Regions from separate parts of the Candidatus Pelagibacter sp. PS_10_02 genome, predicted to be linked through region 1. Evidence: riboswitches for the same ligand, from Rfam matches in the RefSeq annotation. Region 1 holds a riboswitch; the other holds the start of a gene.
The links. A riboswitch is a leader RNA that binds a small molecule or an ion and turns the genes downstream of it on or off. The one in region 1 is predicted to bind S-adenosylmethionine.
Positions count from the first base shown of each region.

Region 2: another riboswitch for S-adenosylmethionine. It lies ahead of AC5SL1_RS03065 (O-acetylhomoserine aminocarboxypropyltransferase/cysteine synthase family protein); the one in region 1 lies ahead of AC5SL1_RS03835 (OsmC family protein).

Region 1 is NZ_CM182076.1:687,130-693,059, reverse strand. It holds gene AC5SL1_RS03845 (DUF1737 domain-containing protein) at 1-56, shown strand, start outside; SAM riboswitch class V at 352-416, shown strand; gene AC5SL1_RS03840 (homocysteine S-methyltransferase family protein) at 483-1,544, shown strand; SAM riboswitch class V at 1,548-1,612, shown strand; gene AC5SL1_RS03835 (OsmC family protein) at 1,617-2,168, shown strand; gene AC5SL1_RS03830 (NAD(P)/FAD-dependent oxidoreductase) at 2,286-3,632, shown strand; gene AC5SL1_RS03825 (beta strand repeat-containing protein) at 4,046-5,930, shown strand, end outside.
Region 2 is NZ_CM182076.1:558,351-564,280, forward strand. It holds gene AC5SL1_RS03040 (homoserine dehydrogenase) at 1-180, opposite strand, end outside; gene AC5SL1_RS03045 (hypothetical protein) at 181-393, opposite strand; gene argC (N-acetyl-gamma-glutamyl-phosphate reductase) at 390-1,412, opposite strand; gene rpsI (30S ribosomal protein S9) at 1,446-1,886, opposite strand; gene rplM (50S ribosomal protein L13) at 1,888-2,349, opposite strand; SAM riboswitch class V at 2,489-2,557, shown strand; gene AC5SL1_RS03065 (O-acetylhomoserine aminocarboxypropyltransferase/cysteine synthase family protein) at 2,562-3,863, shown strand; gene AC5SL1_RS03070 (COX15/CtaA family protein) at 3,871-4,896, opposite strand; gene AC5SL1_RS03075 (chorismate mutase) at 4,939-5,229, shown strand; gene AC5SL1_RS03080 (50S ribosomal protein L33) at 5,231-5,422, opposite strand; gene AC5SL1_RS03085 (MerR family transcriptional regulator) at 5,424-5,801, opposite strand; gene AC5SL1_RS03090 (integration host factor subunit alpha) at 5,791-5,930, opposite strand, start outside.

The DNA of each region.
Region 1 (5,930 bases):
TAAAAAATTCACCTCAGAAAAAGTATTCCAAAAAGATGAAGCTATCATCGATATAAATGGCAGATCAGATAATACCCTTTGTTTATATGCTAGGGATACTCTTATTAGTACTCCCAGCTTTTCTACAATCTAATTCTAAATTAAAGCAGTTTTTAACTAATCTTAGTATTTGGATTGTCATTATTCTCATAATTTTAACTATTATTTATTTTTTCAATTGACAGTTTGAGAGAAAGTTGATTATATTTAGTTGCGCTGAGTTAAGTTAAATTGCAGAGCGCGTTATAAATCCTGCTAAAGCGACGCTTCAACCACCGCTTTAGACAGGTGGTTTTTTTTTATCTTTCATAAAATTAAGCCGGGCAGTTGAACCATATTGTGCGCCCTGCATTTGCTTAAGCACTAAAAAGGAGAAAAGAGGCCTATGAATATAACCTCTGATTATTTTGTGACCTTTTTTCTCCAAAACAAGAGGAAAAAAAATGAGCACAAATAAATTAAAAGAAAGATTAGATAAAGGACCTGTTATATGCGCAGAAGGTTTTTTATTTGAGATAGAAAGACGTGGCTATATGTCATCAGGGGAATTTGTTCCAATGGTGTCATTAGATCATCCTGAAGTTTTAGAAAATTTACATAGAGAATTTCAACACGCAGGATCTGATGTAGTTGAGGCCTTTACTTATAATGGACACAGAGAAAAAATGCGTGTTATTGGTAAGGAAGAACTTCTCGAACCACTAAATCGTTCAGCATTAAAAATTGCTAAAAAAGTAGCACTAGATACTCCTAAAGGATCAAAACCAAATTTGATGGCAGGTAATATTTCAAATTCAAATATCTGGAAACATAATGATCCACAATCTCAAAAAGAAGTTGAAGGAATGTTTACAGAGATGATTGGTTGGGCCGTTGAAGAAGGTGCTGATATGTTAATTGGTGAAACTTTTTATTATGCTGAAGAAGCTTTTAAAGCTTTAGAGATAATGAAAAAAACAGGTTTACCAACTGTATTAACCATATCCCCAATGGGTGAAAATAAAATGAGAGATGGAAAATCAGTTGTTGATACCTGTAAAGAGCTAGAGCAATTAGGGGCCGATGTTGTTGGTTTAAATTGTTTTAGAGGACCTGCTACTATGTTTCCTTTTTTAAAAGAAATTAGAAAAGCAGTTAAATGTCATGTTGGAGCTTTACCTATTCCTTATAGAACCACTGAAGATTACCCAACATTTTTTAATCTACCAGATAGAAGCGATTGTCAGTGTCCATCACCTCATGGAAGAACGTTTCCAACAGCATTGGACCCACACTTTTGTAATAGATATGAAATAGGTAAATTTGCAAAAGACGCTTATGCCCTAGGCATTAATTACCTTGGAGTATGTTGTGGAGCAAACCCAATGTTGATTAGGGAAGTTGCTGAGTCAATTGGTTTAACTGTTCCAGCAAGTAAATATCGAGAGAACATGGAAAATCATTTTATGTATGGAAAAAATAAAAGAATTCCAAAACATATGACTGAATATGGAGACAAAGCGTAAATAAATTAAGAAGGGCATTTAACTAAATTGTGCGCCTGACATATGTCGAAGCACTAAAACAGGAGAAAACAAATGAGTAACAATCTAAAAGAAACAATAAGTAATCTTCAGAAGGATTTTACAGCCAACCCCAAAAATGCTTTGGTCCAATATGAAAGCAACTCAATTCTTAAAGAAGGACTTCAATCTGTAGTCACTCTTAGAGAGCATAAATTAGTTGTTGATGAACCCAAAAGTTTTGGTGGAAAAGATGAGGGACCCAGCCCAGTAGAGTTAATATTAGCAGCGTTAGCAACGTGTCAGGAGATAACCTATAAAGCATTTGCTACAGCAGCGGGTATTAATATTGAGAGTGTTAGTGTTAAATTAAAAGGTGAATTAGATCTTCAGGGTTTTTTAGCTTTAAATAAAAACACTAGACCTGGCTTTCAATCCATCTCTGGTACTGTTGATATTAAATCTTCATCACCTAAAGCAGAAATAGATAAATTGATTGATACGGTAAATACACATTGCCCGGTATTAGATATTTTATCAAAAGGAGTTCCTATTAAATTGTTTCAAAAGGTTTCTTCAAGTTCTAATAATAAAGAGCACATAGAGCAAAGAGCAAGTGCTGCTTAACTAATCTAATTTAAGCCCTATGAAAATAGGGCTTAAGTCTTTTAAGTTCATTTCAAATCCTAAAAAATTAGAAGTTTGACTAGAATTAAGTATTAATTGCGTGCTAGGGTCTTGTTAATGAAAAATATTTATCATTCCGATATTTATCAATTTAACACCCCAGTTAATAGTTACTGGGAAGATCATTCAAGCGAAAATTTAAATCTAGAAAAACTTAATAAAGATATTAGTTCAGAAATTGTTGTAATAGGAGGAGGGTATACTGGTTTATCCTGTGCAATTAATTTAATAGAAAATCATAATTTAGAGGTCATTTTAGTTGAAGCTGGAAAAATAGGTTGGGGGGCTTCATCTCGTAATGCAGGTTTTTGTTGTCTGCCACCAAGTAAGATGTCTTTTAAAAAGATGCAAGCTATTTACGGCAATGATGAAACTAAAAAGTTCTTTAAAAACTCTGTTGAAGGCTCAAATTATACAAAAGATATTATACAAGAATATAATATTGATTGTGATGTAACGGGGGATAGTAATTACGTAGTCGCCCATCACCCAAGTAAGTTTAAAGATATTAAAGAACAAGCCAAAGCTTACAAAGAAGAGTTTGGTATTGAAACTGAAATTTATTCAAAAGAAGACTTTGATAAAATTGGCCATGGGGGTACAGAGCAATTTGGAGCTTTTTCTTATAAACCTGGTTTTGCAATCAATCCTCTTAAGTTTGTTAATGGCATTGCAAAATATGCTTTATCTAAACAATTAAAAATCTTCGAGCACACTAAAGTTGATAAAATTGATAAAGATAAGGGCACTTATATTTTAAGGACTAAAGAAGGATCTATTCGTTCAAAAAAAATAGTTGTTGCAACAAATGGGTTCTACCAAGAAGGTTTAATCCCAGAGATGAATTCAAGAATTTTACCAGTAATTTCAAATATTATTGTCACCCAACCCTTAACCGAGCAAGAAATTGACCAACATAATTTTAAAACATTTTCTCCAATAGCTAATACTAAAAATCTTTTATATTATTATCGAAAGTTACCTGACAATCGAATTTTATTTGGTACCAGAGGAGATTTAAGTGGCAGTGATCAATCTAATTTAGATATGTCTAAGAAAATGGAAAAGTTTTTAAAAGATATTTTTCCTAAATGGAAAGACATTAATATTGATTATAATTGGCGGGGATTAATTGCTTTATCTCAAAAATTAACTCCCTCCATTGGTAAAATTGATAATGAAGAGATTTATTATGGATTTGGTTATAATGGGGTTGGAGTGAGTGCTGCTCCTTGGACTGGAAAACAATTGTCTAAGTTAGTATTATCAAACAGTAAAGAGTTAGATATTTCAAAAATTTATAAAGGATTACCTAAGAAATTTATCTTTCCTAAGTTAAGAACATTTTATTTTAGATTAGCGGTGTGGTTTTATATAATTAAAGACAGATTTAATATTAACTAATTCCATTACCTAGACACCTGATTAGAGGTTTCGCAATATTGAGTTATGAAACTCACTATGAGTGAAGCTGATAAAAAAAATAGCATTTTATATTTATAAATTTATTTTAAATAATATTTGTTAAAGGTAGCTTTTGTTGCTACCTCAAGTTGATTTATTAATCATCACAAACTAAACGATAAGTTTTTATTAAACTTATTTCCGTGAAATTTTTCTTAAATTGCATCATTTGGTAAATTAATTTAAAATATTATTTGTAATCTTAATAAAATTCAAAAAAAAATGAAACAAACTGCAATTATGTCATATTGGTTAAGTGCTACAACCAAGTGCACATCTATGGGCATGGGAAATCAAAAAGGTTGGTTTTCAAATTTAAACCATGCCCCACCCAAAATACAAGTTAAGAAAATATGAAACGACTAAAAAATTTTTTAACTTGGTTATTTATCTATCTCCTTAGTATTGGAAATCCATACACCTATTCATTTGCCGATATTGCAGCAACAACACTTCCAACTGGTGGAAATGTAATTAGTGGAAACGTAACAATTTCAATACCAGAAGTTGGAAAGATGGATGTAAATCAAACATCTAATCAAGGAATAGTGAATTGGGATACTTTTAATGTAGGTTCAAGTGCATCAGTACATTTTAATCAACCAACCTCAAGATCAAGTATTTTAAATAATGTATTAAGTGGTCAATCAATCATCAATGGATCTATTTTTTCCAATGGTCGTCTAATTTTAGTAAACCCAACTGGAATTTTAACAGGACCTACGTCTGCAATTAGATCTGAGGGCGCAATTTTATCAACTTTAAATTTAACTAAACAAAATTATTTAAATAGTACTTATAACTTTTCAACTAACAATAATTCAACTTTAATAAACGAAGGTAACATAGAGGGTGAGTATGTTGCTTTGCTTTCTCCAATAATTACTAATAAAGGAACTATTAATACAAATGTTGCAACAAGCCTTGCTGCTGGAGATAATCTAAAATTAAGTATAAGTGATAGCAATCTTTTAACGGTATCAGTCAATCCTTCAAAAATAAAATCTTCAATTAATAACGAAGGAAATATTAAATCTCAAAATGGAATTGTGACTTTAAAAACAGATATTGCTCAATCTGTCGTTGATCAAGTAATTAAAATTGAAAATGCTAAATCAGATGGTTTAATATCAGAGAATGGAATTGTTAAATTAGTTACTAATACTGGAGCAATTACAGCCAAAGATATTAAAATTGATGCAGGTTCAAATGGTGCTTCAACAATTTCAGGTACATTAAATTCTAACTCTGACACTTCAAATGGTGGCTCAGTAGAAGTTACTGCTAAAGAAATTGATATCAATACTGCAACAATATCAGCTGATGGTAAAACAGGGGGAGGAAAAGTTTTAATTGGTGGAGATTGGCAAGGTTCAGGTGATTTACTTCAAGCAACATATCTAAATATTGATTCAAATTCTAAAATCACAGCAAACGCCTTAACAAGTGGATCAGGCGGAACAATTGTAGCATGGTCAGATATAAAAAATTCAAATTCACTCACAACAGTAAGCGGAACATTGGAAGCTAAAGGTATCGATGGCAGTGGGGGCCAAATAGAAACTTCAGGTGCTGATTTAAATATTAATGGAATTAGAGTTAACACCAGTTCTGTTAGTGGAAGTTATGGAAATTGGTTGGTTGACCCAACTAATTTAACAATTGATGCATCTGCAGCCTCAACTTATGCCACCAACTTATCAAGTACGGATGTAACGTTAACAGCAGATAACACAATCACTTTAAATAATAATATTTCTTACTCAGGATCTAGAAATTCTACTCTAACATTTGATGCCACAACCACGGTTTTGAATGCAAATATTACATCTTCTAATGGAACTTTATCTATTGATATAAATACAATTTTAGAAATTGGAGCAACCAATACGACATTTACCACAAACGGAGGTAATGTAGATATTAGTGGTGTTATTCGAGCTGTTACTGGAGAAAATAGTAATAATTTTACAATTAATGCTGGCACGGGAAATGTCACTTTTTCATCTAATGTAGTTAAACAAGTAGGTGATTATTCTGCAGGATTTGCTCAAGGTAATTTTACATCAATAAGTGATTTAGATTTTAGTGGTACTTTCTTGAACGCGATTAACATAGCTGGAACAGCAACCACTATAGGTGATGTGACATTTCAAGATGGTCGCGCATCTAATAATACCTCAAATGCAAATGAGTCATTCCAACATGAAATCCAAAATTGGAATTCAAGAAATTATG
Region 2 (5,930 bases), 130 kb from region 1:
GATATCTTTATTAACTTTAAATTTTCTTTTCTTTTTTATGTTTTTTGCAGAAACAGCTACAATATTAATTCTTTTACCAGTAATTAATTCAATTTCTTTTTTTTTTGTATTTAATTCATTTAGTAAATAATTACCTACTTGACCCAATCCAACTACAGCAATATTTAAATTCATTTCCATTTACTTTTTTATATCAGGATACTCTGTGTTTTTTGAATATTCTTTAAGAAATAATTCAAATTCATTAAAAGACATTCTTTTAAATTCTGTATCTGATAAATTAAAATTCTTAACATTTGTTTTTTTTAAAGTATTATCATTAAGTTCAACTATATTATCGTTTAAATTACATGCCGATAAAATAAATAAACAAATTAATGTAAGATATTTCATTTTAATCCTCTGAATTTATTAAATCCAAATCTAATATTCATATTTTGTATAGCTTGTCCTGCACCACCTTTAATTAAATTATCTATTGCTGATAAGATAATAATTCTATCTTTATACTTAGTTTTGCAAATTGATATATGGCAATTATTTGTATTAATTATATCATTTGTGCTTATTAAAGAATTAGTTTTTAGAATTTTTACAAATCCATTATTGGGATAATGATTAATCAATACTTTTTCTAATTTCTTAATAGTAGAGCCTTTATTAAGCTCTATATAAATGGTGCTTAATATTCCTCTAAACATTGGTGTTAAATGTGGTGTAAAAGTAAAATTTACTTTCTTTTTTGTAAAAGAATTTAATTCTTGTTGTATTTCAGAATTGTGTCGATGAAAACCAACACCGTATGCACTTAAGGATTCATAAAGGTTTTTATTTTTATACTTGTCTTGCACTCCTCTACCTGCACCAGAATATCCAGATTTAGAATCTATAATTATATTATTAACTTTAATTAAATTTTTTTTAATCAATGGAATTAACGGCAACAATATTGATGTTGGATAACAACCTGGGCAGCCAATAATATTAAAATTTTTAACTTTTTCACCTGTAATTTCAGGTAATGAATATATAGATTTTTTAATATTTGAAATTGATCTGTGATTTTGTTTATACCATTTTAAATATAAGGATGCATTATTAAGTCTAAAATCTGCTGCCAAATCAATTAGCACATTATGTTTTAATAAACTATTAGATATAGATTGTGCCTCACCATTTGGTAATGCAGTAAATACCAAGTCTACTTCTTTTAAAAATGATTTATTAAATTTAGTAATCTTTGGTAAATTTTTTGATTTTAATGATTTTTCATAACTGGTAATTTTCTTACCAACAGATGAACTACCACATAAATATTTTATATTAATATTTTTGTGCTTAACTAATAACTTTATTAATTGAACACCAATATAACCAGTAGAACCAGCAACTAAAACATTAAGCTTAGGCATTGTTTATTATAACTATTTTGAAATAAAAAAGAATTATCTTTTCGAGAATTGGAAGCTTCTTCTGGCTTTTTTTCGGCCAGGTTTTTTTCTTTCAACAGATCTTGAGTCTCTAGTATTAAGTTTCTCTGTTTTTAATGTACTTCTTAGCTCTGAGTCAAATAATATTAAGGCTTTTGCAATACCGTGAACCATTGCTCCTGCCTGTCCAGTGTGTCCGCCTCCTGCAACACTACATCTAACATCATATGCTGTTGCTTGATTAATAATTTCAAAAGGTCTTGTGATTTGCATTTTATGGCTACCGCTAGTGAAGTATTCATCCATAGTTCGACCATTAACATAAATTTTACCAGTCCCTTTTTTTAACCAAATCTTAGCAATTGATTTTTTTCTTCTGCCAGTTGCATATTTGCTATCTTTAAAATCTAATTTGATTTTTGGTTTTTTTGATACTGTTTGCGCTGTTTGTTCCATATTAATTTCTAATTAAATTTTTACTATTTAATTTTCCTAAATCTAAAAGTTTAGGATTTTGAGCTGTATGTGGATGGTCTTCACCTGCATAAATTTTAACTTTAGTTAATTGCTTTCTACCAAGAACACCTCCTGGTAACATTCTTTTAATTGCTAATTTTAAAGTCTCTCCTGGTTTATTCTTTTCTAATAATTTTTCAGGAGTTATTTCTTTAATTCCACCTGGATGACCCGTATGTCTGTAGTATTTTTTGTCTTTAAATTTTTTTCCAGTAAATTTTGCATGCTCTATATTTTTAACAACAACAAAGTCACCATCATCCATGTGAGGTGTGTAAGTAGTTTTGTTTTTTCCTCTAACAATCATTGCTATTATAGATGCTAATCTTCCAACAACTGCTCCTTTAGCATCAATTTCAAACCAATTACTCGTTAATTCGCTACTTTTTAAAAATTTAGTCATAGAGCGAGGATTAATACTATTAATAATTATAAAGTCAATTTTATATTTCTCTTGCAATATAGCCATTTAATGGTAATTTTTATTTGCCGATTTGTTCCTATTGCAGGCTAATAATTGCTAAAAAGGATTTTTTACCCACATTTTCGGTAGGCGCATTTGAACTGTATTGTACGCCTTGCATAAAGCAAAAGTACTAAAAAAGGAGTATTAAGATGAGTACAAAAAGACAAAACCCAGAAACTATTGCATTGCATGGTGGTGATTATAGAAGTGATCCAACTACAAAAGCTGTAGCTGTGCCAATTTATAGAACAACTTCATATCTATTTGATAGCACTGAGCATGCAGCCAATTTATTTGGTCTAAAAGAGTTTGGAAATATCTACACAAGAATTATGAATCCAACTAATGATGTTCTTGAAAAAAGACTGGCTGCCTTAGATGGTGGATTAGCAAGTTTAACTGTCTCTTCTGGGCAAACAGCTTCAACCTTTGCTATCTTAAATGTTGCTCAAGCTGGGGATAACATTGTTAGTTCTACAGATCTTTATGGTGGAACTGTTTCATTGTTTACTCATACATTGAGCAAGCTTGGTATTGAAGTTAGATATGCTGATCCAGCAGATCCTAAAAACTTTGAAAAAGCAATAGATGATAAAACTAGAGCTTTTTATGGGGAAACGTTACCCAATCCATATTTAAGAGTATTTCCCATTAAAGAAGTTTCTGATATTGGAAAAAAATATAATATACCATTAATAGTTGATAACACGGCCGCTCCTATCATCTGTAAGCCAATAGAACATGGTGCAGCTGTAGTAGTTTATTCACTTACAAAATATATAGGTGGACATGGTACAGTTGTGGGTGGAGCACTAATTGATGGTGGAAATTTTGATTGGACAGCTAATCCAAAAAGACAACCACTGTTTAATGAACCTGATGCAAGCTATGGTGGCGTAGTTTGGGGTAAGGCAGTTCCTGAATTAACTGGTGCTAATGTATCCTTTGCTGTTAGAGCAAGAGTTACTCTTTTGAGAGATCTTGGAGCTGCATTAGCGCCTGATAATGCTTTTGGAATAATTCAAGGACTTGAAACAGTAGCCTTGAGGATGAAACAACATTGCTCTAATGCTGAAAAAACAGTGGATCATTTATCTAAACATAAAAAAGTTGCTAGAGTAATTTACCCAACCAAATATGAAGGAGATATTGGTAAAAGAGCAAAAAAATATCTTAATGGGGGAAATGGTGCTTTAATAGGAATAGAACTAAAAGGTGGTATTGAGTCTGGTAAGAAATTTATAGAAGCTTTAAAGATGTTCTATCATGTGGCAAATATAGGAGATGCTAGAAGCTTAGCTATACATCCAGCAACAACAACTCATAGCCAACTCACAGAGCAAGAATTAAGTGCTGCAGGAGTTACGCCTGGATATATAAGACTGTGTATAGGATTAGAACATATTGACGATATAATAGATGATCTTGATCAAGCACTTAGCGCTTCATAACAATTCTTTATCGTTTTAAAAAACCTCTTGAGTTTTTATAAATGAGTAAAATATAGGTTGTTAATACAAAAATAGAACCTAACTGGTGTAGTGATGCATACTTTATTTCTACACCAGATATTAATGTAACAATTCCTAATAATATTTGAATAAGTAAAGCTGTATCAAAAAGAATTATATTCTTTATGGCAACTCCTTCTTTAATAAATAAATAGTTAATAATCATAACAAGGATAACAAGCAGATAGGCAGTTGATCTATGTAAAAATTGAATAATAGAAGTATTATAAAATGACTCAGAGGTAAAAAAATCTAATAATAAAACATCATTTGGAAAAAATGTACCATTCATATCTGGCCAAGTATTATAAATTAAACCTCCATCTAAACCTGATAGAAAAGCTCCCAATATAATTTGAATAATAATTAATAAAAAAATAAATAACAAAAAGGATTGTGGAATTTTATAATCTAATTTTTTAATATCAAAAAAATCTAAAATATACCAAAAAATTAAACATAAGATAAAAAGTGCAAGTGATAAATGAATTGCCAATCTAAAATGACTAACATCATTATTTTGTGTTAATCCACTAGTAACCATAAACCAACCTAAAAATCCCTGCAAACATATAAGAAAAAATATCAAAAAATATTTATTAGAATAAAAATTAGAATCTCTATATTTAATCCAAAAAATAATTAAAGGGATTAAGGTGAACAAGCCAACAATACGTGCTAATAATCTATGTGCATACTCCCAATAAAAAATTATTTTAAATTCTTTTAAAGACATTCCATAGTTAATATTTTTATACTCTGGAATTTTCTTATATTCCTCAAAATACATATTCCAATCATTTGAATTAAGTGGCGGCAATATACCTGAGAAAAGCTCCCATGCTGTAATGGATAAACCTGAGTCAGTTAATCTAGTTAAGCCACCTACAGCAACCATAAGAACAATTAGCAAAAATAGTCCTATTAACCATATCTTTAAATATTTTATATAGTTGTCGCTATTTACAAACATAAATTATACTTATAATAATTATTTTAATAACCAATTGATTAAATGTCGCCTACTAATAAAAAAAAACTTAGCCAATTAAGAATAAAACTTGATAAATTAGATAATGATTTACTTAAATTAATCAAAAAAAGATCAATTTTAGTAAATGAAGTTTTAAAAGTAAAAATTTATAAAAAAGAAATAATCGATAAAGCAAGAATAACTTACATACTTAAAAAAATTAAAAAAAAATCAATCAAGACTAAAATTGATCCAAAAATTACAAACAGAATTTGGAAAAATATGATTTGGTCTTTTATAGATTACGAAAAAAGAAACTTTAAAAAGAAATAAACTATTTACTGTGTGGTGGAAGTTTTTTTTCCACAAACATTTCATGTTTTCTAGTAGATGGATTGTATTTTTTAGCAGACAATTTAACTTTAGCTTTTTCACCACCTGCTGGCTTTTTTACATAATAAAAAAAAGGACTATCAGGTTTAGCTTCAGGGACCAATCTTACTTTAACATGTGTTTTTTTTGCCATACTATTTTAGTTTTTTAATTTGTTTTACTAAGTTAGAAATATTTTTTAATTTATTTCTGAAATTATAATTAGCACTTATAGAATTATTTGATAATTCGTCAAGGTTTAAAGATTTGTCAGAATTGAGAACTTTTTTAACTCCATTGATTGTCATTCCTTGTTCTTTAAGTAAGAATTTAACTTTTTTAAGAACTTCTATAGTCTGATTATTATAGTATCTTCTATTACCATTGAGAATTTTTGGTTTGATCTGTTTAAATTCTTTTTCCCAAAACCTTATTGTATGAGTATTAAAAGTACCCTTTTTGACATTTACTAAATCTAGAATTTTAGCAACCTCACCTATTGATTTGTAAGCATCTAAATTTTTATTGATCATTTATAGAATTTACTAAATCTTTAAACTCTTTAGAAGCTTTAAATAAAACAACATTTCTATCAGATATAGCCGCTTCTTCTTTAGTTTTAGGATTTCTTCCAACTCTACTTTTTTTTTGTCTTATAGAAA